DNA from 2 places in the Ancylomarina subtilis genome. Region 1 is predicted to be linked to the other one. Evidence: riboswitches for the same ligand, from Rfam matches in the RefSeq annotation. Region 1 holds a riboswitch; the other holds the start of a gene.
The links. Region 1 has a riboswitch for thiamine pyrophosphate ahead of thiS (sulfur carrier protein ThiS). Riboswitches for the same ligand answer to the same signal wherever they lie in the genome.

Region 1 (6,211 bases):
AAGGATATCGCATTTTTAGTCAGAACATCATTCCATTCATCATCATTATGAGCATCTACTACTGTACTCGCATAACCTCTTTTATACGTACCATTATCTAAATTGCGAATATCGATCTGTATAGAATTAACAACTGAACCATTGGATAGCTTCAACTTCCCTTGAGTTTCTAAAAGACCAACCACCTCTGATTTATAATCGGAATAATCAGTAAGATTATCAATTGTTATAATATCCTTTTGTATAGGAACAACAATATCTTTTGCATTGAAAAAATAAAAATCAGCTGATGTTATCGGACCATCTGAGGCAGGATACAAATTATCATATGGATATTCACCTATTGCTGTAGTATAGTAAGAATAAACGACTAAATTTTCCATCTTAGAAGTACTATCTTCTTTGCTACAACAGTAAAAGATTACAATAATCGACACGAGTAAGAGTTTCTTCATGATTCCAGTTTTATTAAGTTTCACATCTATTATCATGCGATAGTTTAACTGATATATAATAATGTTCAAGCATTTTTATCTCTCGAAAAAACAACCTAATTATCGAAATATAAATCAAAGTCCCAACAAGTTACAAAATTGATAACTACCAGACAACTAATACTTAACACAGCCAACAATTGATTTCAGAAATAGAATCCTTGTATATCACTTAGTACAAAAGTTCAGTTATTCCTCCCCATGTTAAAACAAAAGCTCCCATGTCAACTTTAAGGCCGTCATGTTAACAACAGACTTACCATGTCATATTTTATGTACTCATGTCGTAAAATAAGCTGCCATGTTGGGTTTTCGGTCGTTATGTTGAACATGGGCATTAAATAAGTAACATGAAAAGTAAAATATTGACATGACCAGAAAAATAGTAACATGTGAGGCTAAAAAATGAACATGACCATCAATATGGGAACATGATCATTTAATTTTAGGCGTAAAAAAAACTCCGCTTACGCAGAGTTCTTTTAATTGAGCTTTATATTAATCAACGATAACTTCTTCTATTTCATCTTTTTTGCGTCTGGCATTTTGGCTCTTCCAATGAGAACTTTCGTAGCCTACCAAACGTTTTTTGTCTTTCCAGAAAAGGTATTTGCCACAGGCGCGAACTTCATCCACCACTTCTTTTAGGTGAGTATAAGCTTTGTCGCGAGCAACCTTCTGCACATTGCCTTTTAACTTGCTCCCATTGGCCTCAGCCAGCAAATTAGCCCCTTCATCCGACATCGTACTTGCCGCATCCAACTTGGCTACATCAAAACCAATAGGTGTAAGCAAATCCTGATGTTTTAGACCTAATTTCGAATAGGTTTTTAAATCCTGAATCATATCAGCATCACCTGTGCCTTCAGCAATCTCATCCACACGTCTCAAAAGCTCGGGCTCATTTCTGAATGCATATTTAAAGGCATGTTTCATTTCGCTACATAAATCGTAAGCGCCCGTAGCAAAGGCCTTCCACTCTTTTTCGGCGTCTTTACCGGTTCGGCGCACAATAATCCAATCGGCTTGGTATTGCCGAAGGACTGTGGCCCGCACAGCTATTTCAGCAATTCGTTCTTCGCTAACGCCAGCCGTAGCCAGCTTTTCTTTATCCTGCATGGCCCAGGTTTCAAGGGTTTCAGTTTCGGCAAGGTAAACATTGCATGGCATGTTGGGCACTACAATTTTTTCATCAGGAATTGCAGCAACCTGCGCTTTACATGTGGTAATTTGTTCTTCTGTAACCATTTTAATGAATTTGATTAATGAATAAATCGAAACCCAATTAAACTTATCAGACACATAAGACCAATGAGCTTCTTGTTCCTTCTAACAGATTCAAGAATTACAAGTTTACTTATGAGTGGACATCTGTTATGCCAGGCTTTAAAACAAAATAATGACATAAGAGAAATACCAAACCAATGTATTATGTAATCTTAAACGCATATTGAAGTTAATTAAAAACACATCATAAAACAATCAAACACAAAGCAATAAGAACAAAACAGGGTGTAGACATTTCACACATTAAAGAAATAATCAGCTATTCAATAAAATCGGACAGACCTAATTTAAATTCAATCAAAATAACAAACACCTATTAATCTTAATACAAAAAGCTCATCAAAAGCAATTTGCCTTTGATAAGCTTTTCTCAAATTGTCTGTCATTAATTACAAGAAGAACAGGAATGGCAAAACAATACCAATGGCAATAAGCCATTTCCCTATTCCACGAATGCCTTTTTTACCTGGCACCATCAACATGCCTGAAAGAGCAAATATGAGCATGGCAATGGCAAATATATCGGCCATTAGTGTCCATCCTAATTTACTATTGTAATGCAGCTTATTAATGAAAAACACCCATAGTTTCTTCTGATAAACCTCAAAATTTAACTCCCCGGTCATCGGGTTGTAGGTTCCCAAACCACCCTTTAAGTAGAGGTTGTATGATTCGGATTCGGGTATAATTCTGTTTAAAGCATAATCCGATATATTCTCATTCCAATACGCTGTCACTTGATTCGGACTAAGACCGGAGCTTAATTGATAACTGATATATTCGGTTTTATAAGCCGGATCTTCACCCTTTTTTTTATGATTCAGGATAATGCCCGATATGGCATAAATAAGAGTGATTCCCACAAAGAAATACCCCAGATAACGATGAGTCAGTCTTAACCACTTACGTATAGCTTTCTTACTCCACAACTTCATAATCTGTTCCGTCTACATAATAAATGGCATAATAATCTTTGTTGTTGGCTTTCATCCAATCGCGCATTTCCTTAATGTTTGCCATCTCTGAACTGCAATGCTTCCCGCCTTCTTCACTTTTAGACTTTTCTTTCACTTGCATTTCCCACTCATCAATTTCACTCGTGGCTAATCTTTTCTCACGAAGAATACCGGTCACCACCAAATCATTACCCGCGATTTCCTTATTAAAACCTTCAAGATCTCCCGTCGCTTCAACTCGGATAGACAAATTTCCCTCCGCATTTTTCAAAATACATCGTTTTCCGGAATGGGCACACACATGATTGACCAAACCTTTGAAACAAACCTCTTGTCCGACCTTATCTGCAGCCACCGTCATTAATTGATCGATACTGAGTGTTGCTGATTTCACCTGACTGATAACTTGTTGCTCTGCATTCTGTTTTTTCGAACCAGACTGCGTTGAATTACATGACATAAACACCAGGACCAGGGCTAATAAACTTAGATACTTCATCAATTTTAGGATTTAGGTTTAAATATTTATTGTTTCATTTATTGAACATCAAATTTATAATTTAGTAAACATATCTCCAAAGAAGATAACAATTCATTAACAACATAATACAAGACAAAAAACTCCTTTTATATTTATCATCAAAGCTTTTATTAAGCCTGGAACAATCCAAAGTTTTAAACTAAATACTTCTAACTATCTTTACAATCGGAATCCAGATAATCACATAAAAAAAAACAAAATGAATCAGGACGACTTTAATAAGATCAAGCAAATAAAAAAAGAAAATAAGGAAGCCTACAAGCCATGGAGTAGAAAAGATGATGATGACATGATTAACCTTTTTTTCGATGGTGTCCCGGTTTCAGAAATCGCTATCAAATTAAACAGAACCAAAGGGGCTATTCGTGCCCGAATCCGTAAAATGGAGCTTACTCAAATTAAAAAGAAAACATCTCCCTCTTCTGACTCTTCAAAAAAATAATACGGAACGAAGTCCGTTTAGGCTTTTATTATTAAAATATTTCCATACATTTGACAACGTTTTACGGGGGTGCCTTATACCATTTCATTTAAACTTGTGATATTTAATTCACTTTTTTTATGGTATAATTCCGATAGACAATCAGACAAGTAACTTGAGTTTAAAGCAAAAGTAAACCTAGCTGATTGCTAATCGGTATTAAAACAGGCTGAGATTATACCCTTAAGAACCTGATGCGGATAATGCCGACGAAGGGAGTTAATATCATTCTGATTTCAGTTTACCAGCCTTCTGTAAAACACACATTTTTTTTTGAATATAGTAATTGATAAGGGGTGCCCTATGGGCTGAGATCACACCCTCATAACCTGATTCGGATCATACCGACGTAGGAATATCAAGCATTGGCTTAAGCCTCTTCTCATTTACTACAAAACTAACTCGTATGAAGGTTTATGTAAATGATGAAAGCATCGATATCGCTGATGCCTCAAGTATTTCAAAGCTGCTTTGCCAGCTCAATACATCCCCCAAAGGCATAGCCGTTGCCATAGGGCAAGAAATTATCCCCTCAATTCTATGGGATAAACATCTGATAAAGGAAGATGATAAGGTTTTGTTGATTCGCGCCACACAAGGCGGTTAATCTATTATTCAACAAAACTAATCTCAAAATCCTATGACACCTATAGTTATTACACCTGAAGAAATCCTTCCGGATGAAGTTCGCCTTTGGGAAGCCCTTTTTAAATCGGGACTTCAGAGGCTACATGTTCGGAAACCACATGCTTCAATCAATGAATTAAAGCACATGCTTCATAGCTTAGCAAAGCAATACCATTCACGTGTGATTCTGCATCAGCACCATATTCTGGCTGAAGAATTCTATCTGGGAGGAGTTCATTTCAAAAGCGTCCATCAAACAGATGAATATCCAATAAAACGTCAAAATATAAGCCGGAGCAGATCCTGCCATACGCCCCTTGAAGTTTTAAACCACTACAAAACGCACGACTATGTTTTTTTGAGTCCGATTTACAATTCAATCTCTAAACAAGGCTACCCTTCTGCTTTCTACCCCAACGAGATCCAAACTTTATTTCAGGATCATCCTGAAATTAAAAACTGCATCGCTCTGGGCGGAATAGACCAAACAAATATTCAGGATTGTTTGGATTTGGGATTTATGGGTTGTGCGCTTTTGGGAAGTATTTGGGAAGGCAATCATCTTAGTCCGGAACTGGTCTCCAAACGTTTTTATGAGATTCAAGCAAATAGTAAAATGATGATAAAAAACACATCAATTTCAGATTTTCAATTCATCACAAACGATTTTTCCAAACTGAACGAATTGGAACAAATCCAACAGGTGTGCAAGGCAGGTGCCAAATGGATTCAACTTCGTCTAAAAAATAAATCAGATGAAGATATTTTAAAAATGGGCAAGCAAGCAGCCGATATATGTCATCAGTATCAAGCAAAACTTATCCTAAATGATCATGCACATCTGGTAAAAGAAATCGGTGCCCACGGCGTTCACCTGGGTAAGGCTGATCTATCTCCCGTCACAGCCCGAAAACTATTGGGACGTGAATACATTATTGGCGGAACGGCCAATGATATAAATGATATCCGCCAACTACACCAGTCAGGTGTCGACTACATCGGCTTGGGTCCCTTTCGTTTTACGCAGACCAAAAAGAACTTAGCTCCTGTTTTAGGGCTCAAGGGCTACAAGCAAATCATAGAGCAGTGCCAAATTGAAAACATCCATTTGCCTATTGTTGCCATCGGCGGAATCAATATTGAAGACGTCTCCGATCTTGTGGAAAGTGGTCTGCATGGTATTGCTTTATCCTCAGCCATTACATCAAGTGAAAATCTCATCTCAACAACAACAAACTACCTTAAACAACTAATAAATCCGTTATGCAACAACTAACAATTGCGGGCCAGGAATTTAATTCCCGGCTTTTTCTTGGAACCGGAAAATTCAGTTCCAATCAACTTATGGAAGAAGCTCTGATTGCCTCTGGCAGCGAAATGGTCACCACTGCTCTGCGAAGAGTGGATATTCAGAACCCGGAAGACGATATCCTGAAGCATATCGATCCGAATCGTTTTAGATTATTGCCCAACACATCTGGCGTACGAACAGCAAAAGAAGCCGTATTTGCGGCAGAACTGGCAAGAGAAGCCCTGCAAACCAATTGGCTCAAACTTGAAATTCATCCCGATCCGAAATATTTACTTGCTGATACTATAGAAACACTAAAAGCTTGTGAAGAGTTGGCAAAAAAGGGGTTTATCGTTCTGCCCTATATGCAGGCCGATCCCATTCTGGCCAAACAGCTTGAAGAAGCGGGTGCTGCTGCCGTGATGCCTCTGGGTTCACCAATCGGGAGCAATAAAGGCCTCATTACACGTGAATTTATTAGGATTATTATTGAACAGGCAAACATTCCTGTCGTAGTTGATGCAGGCATTGGGG
Region 2 (6,211 bases), on a different contig from region 1:
GAATCAGTTTGGTGTAGATGGGGTCATGATTGGTCGTGGTATTTTTAAAGATCCCTGGTTGTTTAGTCCCGGTTTATCAGTAGTTGATGAAGAGCGGAAACTAAATATGCTTTGGGAACACACCGATTTATACGAACGAACCTGGCAGGGAAATAAGAATTTTGCTATTCTCAAACGTTTCTTCAAAATCTACTGCAAAGAATTTCATGGTGCGGCAAAATTGTGCCATCAACTGATGCAAACCTCGTCGGCTAAAGAAGTGAAGGAAGCCTTAGATTTCCACAAACAAAATATTCAACAGGAAGAATTGGTTTAAGCATTAAAAATTTCAATCAAATTAAAATTTTAAGAATTCTTTTTAGAGAATCCTTTCTGAGAATTGAATATTTATGGGCAATGTGTCCCTTATCTCAGGATAGCTTCAAATTATGCTGTTAAAATGGGGTTTGTGTTGATGCAAGCCCCTGTTTATAGGCTTTTTATCTGTGATTATAAAAGGACATAATTTCTGTCCATTTAGGCAAAATCGATAAAAATGAGTGTTTGAGACTAGATTTTGATAACGAAATCAGGAATTTGAATTCGTATTGTTAATTTCAAACAAGACTTTTAGATCTTCAGACGATTCTTCTCGAAGCTTATCGAAAAGTTCAGTCTCTTTTAAAAAGGCCTTCCAATGCTTGCTTAAATCTTCGGCTTGCATATATGTGATACATTCTTCAAATTGTTTCAAAACTGAAAGAGGAATCGAATTTTCATTAGCCCACAGATAAAATTTCTCAAAAGACTTGGCAATTGCATCTTTGATATGTGCAGGAATGGCTTTGGTGTTATAATAATAAGGTCGTTCGAGTATATTGATATAGAAATCCTCTTTTTGAATCACATCCAGCTCCAGACAGGTTTTGTATAATTCAGGCAAGTTAGCAATGGATAGAACGGAAATGGTTGGTGCAATCTTAAATTTGATATGCGAGAATTCTCTTATAGCCTCTCTGTTCTCCACAAATTTGACCCAATTAAACCCCTTTCGAATGTATTCTCCCAATTTCTGGTGAGCATCTATGCTTGCCAGAATCTCAACATCATCAAACTGTTTCCAATAATTTAAAATTTGATGCCCTTTGAACTCCAGAACAGAAAAGTTGGTGTTATAACGCAGACGAAGTTTAGTGTGCTTATTATCAATTAAATATTGTAGAAGTGTATAGTGTTCTTCACTCATTAAGGGTTCTCCCCCTGCAAAATAGATTTCTTCAGCCTGCAGAAGTGCTTCTCCGTTTTCTGCAATGAAGTTTTCAAAATCGTTGATATTCTGCAGTAATGCGGTATTTCCCAAACTTCGTTTTAGGGGTTTGGCCTCAGTAAACCATGATGAACTAGCACCATGCCAGCAGGTTCGACAAGCAAAATTGCATGCATTAGAAAAACGAATGTCAAAATATACGGGTTGTTGTTTCTCTTCGTAAGCTTTAAAGGCGCTAAATCGCTCGTGAGTCTCTTGTCTAATACTCTTTCCTCCTGCTTCTTCGAGTTTTAAACAAACAGCACATCGAGGGTCAGATTCCCCATTTTTAAATTTTGCCCGTAGTTTATTAATAGCTTCGTCCTGCCAAATTTCATTGAAACTTTGCTTGTTGCAATTGCCGTATGGAATATTTGCGACACAACAGGCTTTAACATTTCCTGCATTACCCACATGGTAATGAATAAAGGGCATTAAACAAAAAGGGCGTTCTGAATTCATATTGCAAAGATAAGCGAATTGCTTTTCCTCTTTGCGTTTTCATTAGCTATTTTGGTTTGTTCCACCTATTAAATAAATACAGTTTTGTCTTAATTTAGGCTTTGTTATATTTTCAGGTCTCACCTATTTAGATTAATTTTAATTAAACTTTTAAATAAAAATTAGTTGTTATGAAAAAAATAAAAGTATTGGCTCTTGTATGCCTTATGTTTATGGGATTTGGAACTGTTAAAAGCTATGCCCACTGTGAAATACCTTGCGGTATATATGATGATGCTGCCAGAGTGAAAATGATGTATGAACATATTCAAACCATTGAAAAAAGCATGAAAATGATTATTGAACTTTCTGCTTCAGAGAAACCAGATTACAATCAGTTAGTACGTTGGGTCAATAATAAAGAAGAGCATGCTAAGAAATTACAGGATCTTGCAACTCAGTATTTTATGTTTCAGCGTATTAAGCTTAGTGACGATCCGATGATGAAAGCTAAAAATATGACACAGCTTGAATTGCTGCATAAAATATGTGTCTATGCAATGAAAGCCAAGCAAAGTACCAATATGGACATGATTAAAAAATTGAACGATACGGTTCATGATTTCGATCATGCCTATTTTAGCAAAGATGAACACAAGCATTAATTCAAACTATCAAAAAAACCTCTTCGTATTGATGAAGAGGTTTTTCTATTTTAAATAAACAGCTGCTTATTCGGCGATTGATTTTTTAGTCAACTGCTCGTGAATGGTATTTATCTCTTTAACCGCGGCTGAACCATACCAAGGATGTAATTCCATGATTAATCGGCCAGCCTTGACGGCAGGGTCGCTTTCAGTCAAACGCCTGGCTGCTTCCATGCTCTCTACATTAAAAATATAGATGCCTCTAATATCACCATCATCCATAAAAGGACCGGCAAGAACCAGAGTGCCCTCCTCTGCCATTTTCATGATATTTTTAAGATGAGCTTTTTGCAATTGTGCAGCAGTAATCGAATCTTGATTTCTATTGGGGCCTCTCTTTAAAAACGCCATCACGTACTGACTCATGCCATATTGATCCGCCTTCAATTTGAGTGCAAGTTCCTGATTATATTCTTTTTTATGGGATGTTTCCTGACAAGCACACAAGCAAACGCCTGTAATGCATAGAGATAGGAGGAAATGTAATGCTTTCATTTTTCAGATTTTAAATTGTATCTGTAAGATAAGAAAAACATTTAAGGCAACCGAAAACAGTTATTTCCAATATTGATAAAAGTGATGCACGGGGCCATGGCCTTTCCCAATGTTATAATCACGTCCTTCTTTTATTGAATTTGTAATATAAAGTTTAGCGCGTTGAGCTGATTCTGATATTGTGAACCCTTTTGCCAGAAAAGAAGCTAATGCTGAAGACAAGCTGCAACCTGTTCCATGCGTATTTTGTGTTTCAATTCTTTTCGATTTCAAATCATGGCTTTGTGATGTTTCAAAATCGTATAAAACATCGATTAAATCATCCCCGGTTAAGTGGCCGGCTTTTAATAAAACAGATACCTGGTATTTTTCAGCTAATTCTTTGGCTACTCCTCTAAACTCAGCTTGTTTTTCAATTTTTCTTCCCAGCAATATTTCTGCTTCAGGCAGATTAGGCGTGATAATCCTCACTTTAGGGAATAAAATTGTTTTGAGATTATCGATAGCTTCATTCTGAAGCAATTGATTTCCTGAAGTGGCCACCATTACCGGATCAAGCACAACATTCTTTATTTGATATTTATCCAGACAGGCAGCTACCATTTGTATGATTTCAGAGGAATGTAACATTCCAATTTTAATAGCATCTGTGCCAATATCATCAAGTACAGCTTCAATTTGAGACTTAACTGTCATTGAAGGTACTGGGTGAATATCTTTTACGCCAAGTGTATTTTGTGCTGTAATAGCGGTTATTGCAGAACTGGCATAGCATTGACAAGCTGAAATCGTCTTGATGTCAGCCTGAATTCCAGCTCCTCCGCCAGAATCACTTCCTGCAATGGTGAGGACTTTATGGTATTTCATGTCTTAGTTCAATTTAGGTTTAGGAACGTTTCAGACATAAATGTTGTTGTGGGATAGGAAATATAAGATAAGAGCCTGGTTAAAAGCTCTTAAAATGAATTCGTTTTCCTACGCTGCTATTATGCATGTCAGGTTCCAGGGTTTTATCTCAGCCTGATGGAATCAAGCACCCCTAACGGTATGACAAATATATTCTTTTTATGATTAAATCTATAAAATGCTATCACATTCAATTATTTCAATAAAATTGAATTCTTATGGAAAATTCGTGTGAAAATTTAAACAATATGTCTATTTTTGAGAAAAATATATACATATGCTTAGTATTTCTCAGATCGTAGAAAAAATCATTGCACATCAACCTTTTCTTGCTGAAGCCTTGGTTGAAGGATTGATAAATGTTTCCTCACTGGCTCGAAAAATTCAGCCTGAGGTGGAACAACATTTCGGTGACCAGGTAAAAAGTGGTGCCATCGTTATGTCTATCAATAGACTGATCCCTAAGATGAAAGGGAAAATCTCACATCTTGGAGCCGAAGTGGTTGTTCGGGATATCATTGTCCGTTCACAATTGGTGGATTATACTTACAAGAATTCGAGTATGTTGATCGAGAGACATACAGATTTGTTGAGAGCTATTGGTCCAAATCAGGAATTCTTCTACACGATGGTCCAGGGGGTTTTTGAGTCGAATTTGGTTGTTAGTCAATCTTTAGCCGATCAGGTAGAAACGATTTTTGAGGAAGAAAGTATGTTGAGTAAAAGTGGGCGTCTTTCTGCTGTCACCCTTAAATTACCAGATGTGAATGCACAGCAAGCTGGTTTCTATTACCATATTCTTAAAAGTATTGCCTGGGCTGGAATTAATATACGGGAAGTAATATCTACGACTAATGAATTTACGATTGTAGTGAATGATGATGCGATTGACAAAACCTTCTCTGTATTAAAGAATTTAGGACAAAGCTAGAATATAGAAATTGAAAAAATACAAAAAAAGGGATGCTCAAAGCATCCCTTTTATATTTTGAAGTGATTGTAGTTTACAATACAGCTTTTACTTCTTTTAATAAAGAATCAACATCTTCTCTGGCAGGAGCAAGAGTTTTAGCTTTTGTGTACTGAGCAACGGCTTTCTTGTAGAAAGACTTTGCTTTTGCAATTTCAACAGCAAATTTCTCTTTTTCAGTATTTGCTAATGGATTAGCAGCAGCTTGAATTTTAGCACCTTCTCCAAAGTATAGAGAACCGAGACTAACGATAGCGTCAGTTTTCATTGAAGATTTCAATTCAATAGCTTGCTTGTATGCTGCTTCAGCATCATCAAATTTAGAAGCTTTCTGAGCTTTCTGTCCTTCAATTAAATAATGCTTGGCTAAAGTTTTAGTCAATTTCGCATTTTTTGCAGGAACAGCAGCAATACCCGCTTTTAAGGTTGCAACCATCTCGTCATATTTGTTCAGTTTTTTAAGAGCAGTTGCTTTTCTTAAATATGAACTTGATAGTTTATATTTTGCAGTAATGGCTTTGTCAAAATAGATAACAGCCTTAGCGTAATCTTTAACTTTTGTTGCAGCATAACCAACGTTATATACTGTTTTAATATCATCTGCTGCTTCAGGTAGTCTTAGGTAGTTTTCTAAATGAACGATAGCTGCTTTGTAATCTTTCGCTTTCAGTGCAGCGTTTCCGTCATTTTTCAATTGCACTGCATCCTGTGCAAATGCACCTAAAACACTCATACAAACAACTAGGGTAAGAAATAACTTTTTCATATTTTTAATTTGGTTTAAATTTTTGATCTGGGCCACAATACAATATTAATCCAATTTTCACAAGGAATTAAAAGTGTTTTGTATTCCGATCGATGTCACTTATGTTATTAATTTTGTTCTTGATTTTTCAAAAACAAGCCTAAAAATAACGATTTCATTAAATAATCAAATAAAATTGATTAAAAAATTGTTAAAAGAAGTCTGGAGCCTGATGGATCTAGACATATAATCAGGCATTAAGGCTAAAATTTAATTTAAAATTCAAGCTGGACCAACTCACCAAAACCAGCCGGAGCCTCATTAAAAGCTTCTTTCAATTGAATATTCTTATGTATAGCTTGAAGCGTTCTGATGACTCCACCATGGGTTACAATGGCGACCTGTTTATGCTCCAATTTCTTTAAATCTTCTAAAAATTGGATCACACGCTCGTGAAGCATTACAAAAGATTCACCATTTGAACATTTCTTATTCACGAAGTCTTCCATCCATTTATCCAGAAAGGGGTCTTGAATCTCATCCCATGCTTTCCCTTCCCAATCACCGAAGTTTAGTTCCATTAAACGATCATCGAAAGTCACATTTCCGCCAAATAAATCGGTAGCCAATGTTTTAGCACGGGTTAGTGGACTCGAATAATA

Region 2: it holds a riboswitch for thiamine pyrophosphate, as region 1 does, so the genes downstream of both, thiD (bifunctional hydroxymethylpyrimidine kinase/phosphomethylpyrimidine kinase) here and thiS (sulfur carrier protein ThiS) in region 1, are expected to answer to the same signal.

What each region holds. Positions count from the first base shown of each region.
Region 1 is NZ_SHKN01000002.1:358,665-364,875, reverse strand. Features, by position in the region: gene EV201_RS12455 (hypothetical protein) at 1-455, opposite strand, end outside; gene EV201_RS12450 (hypothetical protein) at 993-1,742, opposite strand; gene EV201_RS12445 (PepSY-associated TM helix domain-containing protein) at 2,171-2,716, opposite strand; gene EV201_RS12440 (hypothetical protein) at 2,700-3,236, opposite strand; gene EV201_RS12435 (hypothetical protein) at 3,478-3,720, shown strand; TPP riboswitch at 4,042-4,132, shown strand; gene thiS (sulfur carrier protein ThiS) at 4,166-4,366, shown strand; gene EV201_RS12425 (thiamine phosphate synthase) at 4,400-5,662, shown strand; gene EV201_RS12420 (thiazole synthase) at 5,650-6,211, shown strand, end outside.
Region 2 is NZ_SHKN01000001.1:563,615-569,825, forward strand. Features, by position in the region: gene EV201_RS02335 (tRNA dihydrouridine synthase) at 1-316, shown strand, start outside; gene EV201_RS02340 (twitch domain-containing radical SAM protein) at 569-1,747, opposite strand; gene EV201_RS02345 (superoxide dismutase [Ni]) at 1,918-2,391, shown strand; gene EV201_RS02350 (YciI family protein) at 2,458-2,928, opposite strand; gene thiD (bifunctional hydroxymethylpyrimidine kinase/phosphomethylpyrimidine kinase) at 2,989-3,795, opposite strand; TPP riboswitch at 3,884-3,979, opposite strand; gene EV201_RS02360 (aspartate kinase) at 4,112-4,765, shown strand; gene EV201_RS02365 (tetratricopeptide repeat protein) at 4,839-5,570, opposite strand; gene cobC (alpha-ribazole phosphatase) at 5,825-6,211, opposite strand, start outside.